DNA from 2 places in the Ruegeria sp. ANG10 genome. Region 2 is predicted to be linked to the other one. Evidence: riboswitches for the same ligand, from Rfam matches in the RefSeq annotation. Region 2 holds a riboswitch; the other holds the start of a gene.

Region 1 (4,387 bases), on a different contig from region 2:
CTGGCGCGGGTGTTTGATGCCGAAGGTGCTGAAGGGCCGCAAACAGGATCGGTACGCGAGAACGTCACTGGCACGTTCTTTCACCTTATTGCCGAGGCTACGGCATGAGCGGTTTCGTATCCTTCATAGGTTCCGGCCCCGGTGATCCCGAGCTTTTGACCCTGAAGGCGGTCGACCGGATGCAGAAGGCAGATGCGGTGCTGTTTGACGATCTCAGCAGTGGTCCCATCCTGAGCCATGCGCATGACGATGCAGATCTGGTGGGCGTGGGCAAACGGGCCGGGCGGCCTTCACCCAAGCAGGATCACGTGAGCCGCCTATTGGTGGATTACGCCAAAACCGGTGCCCGCGTGGTGCGGTTGAAATCCGGCGACGGCGGGCTGTTCGGGCGGCTGGAAGAAGAGTTGGTTGCCCTGCGTGCTGCAGGGATCGAATATGAAATCATCCCTGGCATCCCTTCGGCGGTTGCAGCTGCGGCAGCGGCGGGAATCCCCCTGACACGACGCCTGACCGCGCGGCGGGTGCAATTTGTCACTGGCCACGATGTCAGTGGCAAACTGCCCGAAGATCTAAACCTGCCCGCGCTGGCCGATCCGGATGCAACGACTGTGGTGTTCATGGGCAAACGGACCTTTCCCCTGTTGGTAAATGCGCTGCATGAGCATGGCCTGCCGCTGGAGACACCTGCCCTAATGGCCGAATCCGTATCGACTCCCGACCAGAGCCTGCATCGTGCAACCATCGGCGCGCTGTCGGAAAAGCTGGAGGCCGAGATCGGTACAGCCCCGGCCCTGATCCTGTATGGCCCGCTGGCAGAGTTCGATGATGATTGACCTGACGCTGATCGGAATTGGCACCGGCAACCCGGATCACGTTACGTTTCAGGGTGCAAAAGCCATTCGCGATGCCGACCTGATTCTGATCCCGCGCAAGGGCGAGAACAAGGCCGATCTGGCTGGGCTGCGTGAAGAGATCATTGCAGCTGTGTCTGACACTCCGCCGCAGATCACCTATTTCGATATTCCCAAGCGCCGGGCCGACGATGGTTATCTGCGCGGGGTCGACGACTGGCATGATGCCATTGCCCTGCGCTGGCACGAGGCGATTGCGGCCCACCCTAATGCGCGGCATGTGGCGCTGCTGATCTGGGGCGACCCGTCGCTTTATGACAGCTCGCTGCGAATCGCGTCGCGGCTGGACCCTCAGCCCACGACACGGGTGATCCCCGGCATCACTGCGCTGCAGGCATTGACGGCCGCCCACGCCATCCCGATCAATGATCTGGGCGCGCCTTATGTTGTGACCACTGGACGGCGGATCAGGGATGAAGGCTGGCCAGCAAATGCCTCGAAAGTGGCGGTAATGTTGGATGGCGAGTGTTCATTTCAAACCCTGGACATGACCGATTATGACATCTGGTGGGGTGCCTATGTCGGCATGAAAGAGGAAATCCTGATCAAAGGCGCTTTGACCGATGTGGCGCAGGAGATTCTGGACACCCGCGCCAAGGCACGCGCCGATCATGGTTGGATCATGGATATCTATTTGCTGAAAAAGCGCGTGATCTGACCTAAAAGGTCGCAAATGACGATTGCACCAGCGGCACCATAGAGGCTAAATGAAGGCGTCTGGTCCTGCCGGAGACATCCGGATGCTAAGAGGGAATGTGGTGCGACTGCCGTGGCAGTCAATTCCATAGCCGCCCCCGCGACTGTAAGCGGAGAGCCCCTGTTCAACCAGCCACTCCTGTTCTCAGGGGGAAGGCGAACAGAGGCATAGACCCGCAAGCCAGGAGACCTGCCAGGCGACAATTGTAACACCGGCCGTCGGGTGCGACGGCAAAGGAGAATTAAAGATGGCAACACAAACGCAAACAGTATCCGCCTCGCGCGCTGGTATCCTTCCGGTCATGTTCGCGGTGGTTCTGGGTCTGGGTATCATCACCCTGACCGGTCACGTACAGGCCGCGGCGCTGCACGACGCAGCACACGACGTGCGCCACGCGACCGGCTTCCCCTGCCACTAAGACCATGTTCAGTCGTATACTGACCAGCGCGTTGTTCGCTGGTGCTGCAGCGGGGCTGATTGCCGCCTTGCTGCAGTTGGTCTTTGTGCAACCTGTTTTGCTGCACGCAGAGCTTTACGAATCCGGTGAGCTGGTGCATTTCGGAGCCGAGGCCGTCTCGGCGCATCCCGAATTGCCGGGCATGTTCTCGGAACTGACCCGTGACGCGCTGAGCGTCATCTTCACCATGCTGACCTACACCGGCTATGCGCTGCTGATGGTCGCGCTGATGTCCGTGGCCGAAGGCCAAGGCCACACGATTGATGGCCGTATCGGTGTTTTGTGGGGTCTAGCTGGTTTTATAGCCTTTCATCTGGCGCCCGGCTTTACTCTGGCGCCTGAGGTGCCTGGTGTTGCGGCCGCTGACGTCTATGCCCGTCAGGTCTGGTGGTTCGCCACGGTTGGTGCCGCACTTGTTGCGCTGTGGTTGATCGCCTTTGGCGGCAACTTGATCAGCTATGTGATCGCAGCGGTTCTGTTGATGGCACCGCATCTGATCGGCGCGCCCGAACCGGATGTGTTCACCGGCCCCGTCCCAACCGAGATCGGCGCCCTGTTCGCCGCCCGTGCCTTGGGCATCGGTCTGGTGGCCTGGGTTCTGGTCGGTGCCTTTGCCGGGTATTTCTGGCAAAGCGAAGGCAAACGCGTCGAAGCAGCGGCCTGATTCTCTCACATAATGACGCGCCGGGTTCTGCCCGGCGCGTTTCTTTTTGCCCTTAAGGAAAGAAAAAATGGCACGCTCACTTGCCCTTTTTGCAATCGGCCTTGTGTTCGGTGGTGGTGCTGGTTTTGTGCTGGCGGCGGCCAATGGCGTCACGTTTGACGGCCACGATCATGGCGATCCGTCCCATCACGGCGGCGCGCATGCCGAAGCAATGGCCCATGACCATTCGACCACGGTAAACCTGCCCGCAGGGGCGGACGCCCCCAGCGTTGCAATCGCACTGACCCAGGACCCGATGGCCGGGTGGAACCTGCACGTCATGCCGCAGAATTTCCGATTTGCCCCGGAAAACGCGTCAACAGCCGACGTAAACGGCGAAGGCCACGCGCATGTTTACATCAATGGCGAGAAATTGGCCCGTCTTTACGGCAACTGGATACACATCCCCGACCTGCCGAAGGGAGAGGTCGAGGTTTCGGTATCGCTGAACGCAAACAGCCACAGCGCACTGACGGTCGACAACATACCGGTCAGCGCAGCCGTGACCGTTCAGGTCGATTAAAGCGCCGGTATCCGCGCGCGCAAACACATCCGAAGTCGCCCGCAGGGTCGGGCGTCTTCGATCCAACCTGCGGGACTGGCCAGATAGGCTTTGCAGGTCGCGGCGATGTCTTCGGCATCCGTAACGATATTGACCCCCGAAAACACGTAAGACGCCCGCCCTGCGGCCTGCAATGCCAATGCGGTCGGCTCAGCGCAGCCACTGAAACAGGCGTGATCCGAGACGTCGACCCGACCATTCAGCCCTGCACGCACCAGCGCGTCGTCCACGGCCTGCCTCTCGGCCACTCGGTCACGCGTTCCCGCACAACTGCTGCAAATCAATAGGCGTATCGGGTCCACGTGTGGCCTCGTGTTTGATGGTTTCCATGTTTCTGCGGCTTTCTGGACGTCGGCGCAATCCTGAATACGCACGGAAATGTGCGTGCGCGGAACCCGGATTTCTGGCATCACTCAGACAGTCACATTGAACGAGGCACCGTCATGCGCGCGCTTTTGGGTTTGCTCTGTCTTCTCGCCCTGCCTGTCCGGGCCGATGAACCATTGTCGGGTTGGGCAGTGTATCCAACCGTCAAAAGCTATGAGGAACTGGTCGCGGATACGAAGGCTGCCGTAAAAGATAACGGGCTGATCGTGGTCACGCAGGCTGGTCCGACCAAGGCGGCTGCGGCCCGTGGCATCATCATACCCGGCAATCTGGTGATCGGTGCTTTTAACAACGACTATGCCGTGCGCGTTTTGGAAACCTCAGTCAGTGCCATGATCGAAGCGCCGATCCGCTTTTACGTGACCGAAAACGACGACGGCACCGCCACCCTGTCCTACAAAACGCCCAGCTTTGTTTTTGCCCCTTATGTCTATGAGGGCGGAGAGCTTTTGCGCGATATTGCCCAAGAACTTGACACAAAGTTTCAGGCAGTGGCGGAATCCGCCGCCAAATAGTCACACTGACGTGAACCTGCTTGCGTCTGGCTACGTCCTCCGCAATCTGCTGAGCAGCGAAATTTTCGGAGCATAACGAATGCAGGACCTCTCTCCCCGCGCGGCTGACCTTTTGGCCCAACGACTATACGAGGCCGGGTGCCGCCACGCTTTTG
Region 2 (4,387 bases):
GCTTGTCCGACGTGGCGCGGCTCGACACCATGGTAACGGTTGTCGATGCGGTGAACTTGCTGAACGATTTCTCGTCCCACGATTTCCTGCGAGACCGAGGCGAAACGATGGGTGAGGAAGACGAGCGAACGCTGGTCCACTTGCTTACGGATCAAATAGAATTCTCTGATGTCGTGGTTCTGAACAAGGTTGATGATGCAGGGCCGGAAAAAGTTGATGCGGCCCGCAAGATCATCCGCAGTCTGAATGCAGATGCCGAGATCATCGAGACCAACCACTCGGAAGTTGCCGCAGAAAAGATCCTGGACACTGGCCTCTTTGACTTCGAGCAAGCCCATGAACACCCAATGTGGGCAAAGGAACTGTACGGATTTGCCGACCACGTGCCTGAGACTGAGGAATACGGGGTTGCGTCATACGTTTACCGGGCGCGACTTCCGTTCGTTCCCGAACGCATTTTAGACGTTCTCAACGGTGATCTGCCAGGGGTGATCCGGGCCAAAGGCCACTTTTGGATTTCAACACGCCCCGACTGGGTGGCTGAATTTTCACTCGCCGGTGCATTGTCCAGCGTCAAACCACTCGGCACTTGGTGGGCATCGGTGCCCGAAGAGCTACGCCCCACACATGACAGCGCTCGCGCCTATATGCAGGCCCACTGGCAAGAGCCGTGGGGCGACCGCCGTCAAGAGATCGTTTTCATCGGTGCCAGTATCGACTGGCCGGGGTTGAAGGCACGATTGGACAATTGCCTTATGCCAGCAGTTACGGCGGCAGGGCCCGACAATTTGCCGGACCTTCCTGACCCCTTCCCGATTTGGCGCCGGGTAGAGGATGCCGCATGAACTTCGTCAGAAAACCCGTGAAAGACAAGGTCACCGGTGTGAGCTTCGCAGATGATCCAGCGTCGCTCCGCACTTTTGCACAGCCAAGCTGTGCCGCTATGATTTGGCGCCGGCGAACCCCGCCGGAAATGCAACGCTGGCTTGACCGGCTTGACCCCGAAGCTTTGCCAAGTGGGCGCGTCATTCTTCCGCCAAGCGCCATTCAAACGACCGTGGGACAACTCTGCGATATCTCCGGCTTGGCTGACGGCCCAGAAAAAGCGTGGCTTCAGGACGATATCTCTTCTCTGGCCGATATCTTCTGTGAATTGATGAACGCCAAGTTCCTGCGGCTGCGGCTGGATGTTGTCACTACCAATGCTTGCCGTAAATTCCATACCGATGCGGTCACCGCCAGGTTGGTCTGCACCTATCGTGGCACTGGAACACAATATGGCACTTCGACCGATGGAAGCGATCCCAAGCGAGTGTTCACCGTTCAGACCGGCGCGCCGATCCTGCTTCGGGGAACACTCTGGCCCGAGCGACCATCGTCAGGGGTGGTGCACCGCTCACCTCCGATCGAAGGTACCAATGAAACCCGTCTCGTCTTGGTTTTGGACCCAGTGCAAAATCCGGAAACCGAAGCATGAGACGTAACCTCGGGCAATGCAGCTTACGCCGCAAGCGGCGATCAAGCGATCCGATGGATGCGTTTGACGGCCTTCCAGCCCCGTTGCGACAGTGGTTGTCAGAAGCGGCATTGCCATGGTCCCCGGTATCCGCGCGCCGTATCTGGTCAAAATCGCGGGCCAAGGGGCTTTCATCAGAAGAAACGCTCATGTCGCTCAGTCGGGCCGAAGCTAGAACGCTCGCGCGCGACCGACAATCGACTGCGTTCAAATTGAATTCCCAGACCTGAAGGACAAAAAATGCCACTTCTATCACAGCCTGCTGTCGCAACGCCTGCGGCTTTAGAGGCTGCTCTTGCAGTCACTACACATGAGACAGATTTCGAAACTGTGAGCGTTTGAGTTCCGGTCGAAAGGTTGTTGTTTCAAATCGTGATTGACATGGCCCCCAGTCTAAGACAAGCAAGGGCCAGATGGTTCCCGATGGTCCGCCCAAGGGATGAAAAGGGAATACGGTGCGGTTCGCCACTTTGGCGCCAAATCCGTGACTGCCCCCGCAACTGTAAGCGGTGAGCGACGCCAAAATCCACTGGCCATTAGGCCGGGAAGGTTGGCCAAGCATCGACCCGCAAGTCAGGAGACCTGCCATCACATGTTCAACCAACCCGGGGCGGGGCGTCCTGGAAGGAGGCTTTGATGGCACGTCTGAAACGTGTGTACATGATCGGCACCTTCTGTCCGCGCTTGGCTTCAAGCGGAGCGGACAATGCCGGAAACACCTGACCATTTCCTTCTGATCTGCTCGACCTGCACCGGGGCATTGCCTGTTGATGCCGTGCGCAATGCGTTGACCGGCAGGTTGCCAACCGGGTTCGCAGTGCGCACCGTTACCTGCATGGCGGGCTGCGCGCGACCAACGACCGTCGGATTTCAGGCCGCTGGCAAAGCTCAGTACCTGTTCGGCGATATTGAAACTGCCGAAGATGTCGACGCGTTGGCGGAATTCGCACATCAGTACCGCAACGTCGCAGACGGTTGGACCAACGCGACGGACCGGCCGCAACCACTATTTACAAAAACCCTTTCTCGTTTGCCTCGAATTCAATTGGAGGAGCCATCATGACGACCTCATCTTTTCTGGTTGCGCGTGATCTCGAATATTATGCGCTCAATGGTGACGTTCTTCTGCAAGGCGTCTCGTTTGAATTGGCCGAGGGCGCGATACTGGCAATTGCCGGTCCGAATGGGGCGGGAAAAACCACGCTTTTGAACCTTCTGTGCGGGGCGGCTGAGATTGTATTGGGCAATGTATTGGTCAAGGAACGCAGCCTGAAACATATGCCCGCTATGGAACGTGCCCGCATGATCGCGGTTGTGGGCCAGCAAGAGCAGCCGGATGGCAGGTTGCTATTGCGGGACTATGTTGCCATGGGCCAGATTCCGATCTGGGCCGACCGATCCGCAGTTGAACATGCCAGGGAACTGAACAGAATCCTTGACCTGACCGACCTTGGTGCGCTGGCAGACAAGCGCATGGCGGTACTGTCCGGGGGCGAACGTCAACGCGCGCATATCGCCCGAGCTCTGGCACAGAACCCATCGTTGTTATTTCTGGATGAGCCGACCAACCATCTCGATCCGGATGCCAAGGGTCGGATGCTGTCTCTGGTCGCCGAACTGGGCATCACGGTTGTGATGATTGTCCATGATCTGGTCATGATCCCGGAATTCGCCACCCACGTGGCCCTGATGAAATCTACGCGGCTCACGGGATTTGGCCCCGTGGCCGAAGTGCTGACCCCCGAGCGGGTCCGCGATACTTTTGGCGTTGAATACCTGTGCTTTCACCACGAAGGCCGCGTGATTCCAGCGCTGGATATCCGTAAATCCACAATCTCAACCTAAACCAAGGAACATTCCCCAATGAAACACATCTGGTCCGTGACGCTGGTCACAGCCATGGCAGGCGGTGCGTCCGCCCACGAGGTCACCGTCGACAACTGCGGAGCGCCGCTGGTGTTCGAAACCCAGCCTGAGCGTCTGGTTGTGCATGACATGAACATGACCGATATGGCCTTCGCGTTGGGCCTGCAGGACAAAATCGTCGGACTGACCGGCATCACCGGCTGGTACAAAACCAGCCCGGAATTCGACACCCTGCGCGGTGATATCCCCGAACTGGCACCGAAATACCCAACTGTCGAAAACCTTGTTGCCGTGGAGCCCGACCTGTTTTTTGCTGGCTGGTATTACGGCATGAAACCAGGCGGAGATGTGACCCCGGATACGCTGGAGCCCTTTGGTATCAAAACCATGATCCTGACCGAAAGCTGTGTGCATCTGGACAAGGATCGCCCCGAAGCCAGCATGAACCTGCTATTCAATGACGTCCTGCGCCTGGGTCAGGTCATGCACGTCGAAGACAAGGCCGAGGCGCTGGTCACGGGCTGGAAAGACGAACTCTCAGCGATCGAAGCGCAGACTGCCGACCTGGCGAAACCCCGCGTTTTCTTGCTGGACGGCCCGGCGGACGCGCCATTCACCGCAGGTAAGTTCGCCATCCCCGATGCTATGATTGCTGCCGCGGGTGGTGAAAACGTGACCCACGACATGGAAACAAGCTGGGGCCGAACCTCGTGGGAGGCGGTTGCCGCTGCTAACCCGGAATTCCTTGTGCTGCTTGATTATCAAACGGGCAATGGCGCTGCGGACACGTTCAAATTTCTGCAGGAACATCCGGTGATGTCGCAGACCGAAGCCGTGAAAAACGAGCGCTGGATCGGTTTGCGGTACGAGGAATTGACCCCCGGACCGGCAAATATCGAAGCGATTTCGAAAATGGCCCAGGCCATGCATCCAGGCCTCAACTGATATGGGCCGACTGGGCCTGACACTTGTGCTGGGGGCGGCCGTATTGGCCGCCCTCTTACT

Evidence for each region. Region 2 has a riboswitch for cobalamin ahead of AB1A64_RS15610 (DUF1636 domain-containing protein). Riboswitches for the same ligand answer to the same signal wherever they lie in the genome.
Region 1: another riboswitch for cobalamin. It lies ahead of AB1A64_RS06855 (CbtB domain-containing protein); the one in region 2 lies ahead of AB1A64_RS15610 (DUF1636 domain-containing protein).

The regions. Positions count from the first base shown of each region.
Region 1 covers NZ_JBFCVU010000002.1:553,822-558,208, forward strand. Annotated here, with positions in the region: gene AB1A64_RS06840 (cobyrinate a,c-diamide synthase) at 1-108, shown strand, start outside; gene cobA (uroporphyrinogen-III C-methyltransferase) at 105-833, shown strand; gene cobF (precorrin-6A synthase (deacetylating)) at 826-1,569, shown strand; cobalamin riboswitch at 1,613-1,820, shown strand; gene AB1A64_RS06855 (CbtB domain-containing protein) at 1,856-2,026, shown strand; gene AB1A64_RS06860 (CbtA family protein) at 2,031-2,729, shown strand; gene AB1A64_RS06865 (hypothetical protein) at 2,797-3,291, shown strand; gene AB1A64_RS06870 (DUF1636 family protein) at 3,288-3,632, opposite strand; gene AB1A64_RS06875 (DUF302 domain-containing protein) at 3,774-4,232, shown strand; gene AB1A64_RS06880 (thiamine pyrophosphate-binding protein) at 4,312-4,387, shown strand, end outside.
Region 2 covers NZ_JBFCVU010000007.1:169,851-174,237, reverse strand. Annotated here, with positions in the region: gene AB1A64_RS15625 (GTP-binding protein) at 1-845, shown strand, start outside; gene AB1A64_RS15620 (DUF1826 domain-containing protein) at 863-1,477, shown strand; gene AB1A64_RS15615 (DUF6525 family protein) at 1,474-1,746, shown strand; cobalamin riboswitch at 1,914-2,121, shown strand; gene AB1A64_RS15610 (DUF1636 domain-containing protein) at 2,223-2,579, shown strand; gene AB1A64_RS15605 (ABC transporter ATP-binding protein) at 2,576-3,361, shown strand; gene AB1A64_RS15600 (ABC transporter substrate-binding protein) at 3,380-4,327, shown strand; gene AB1A64_RS15595 (iron ABC transporter permease) at 4,329-4,387, shown strand, end outside.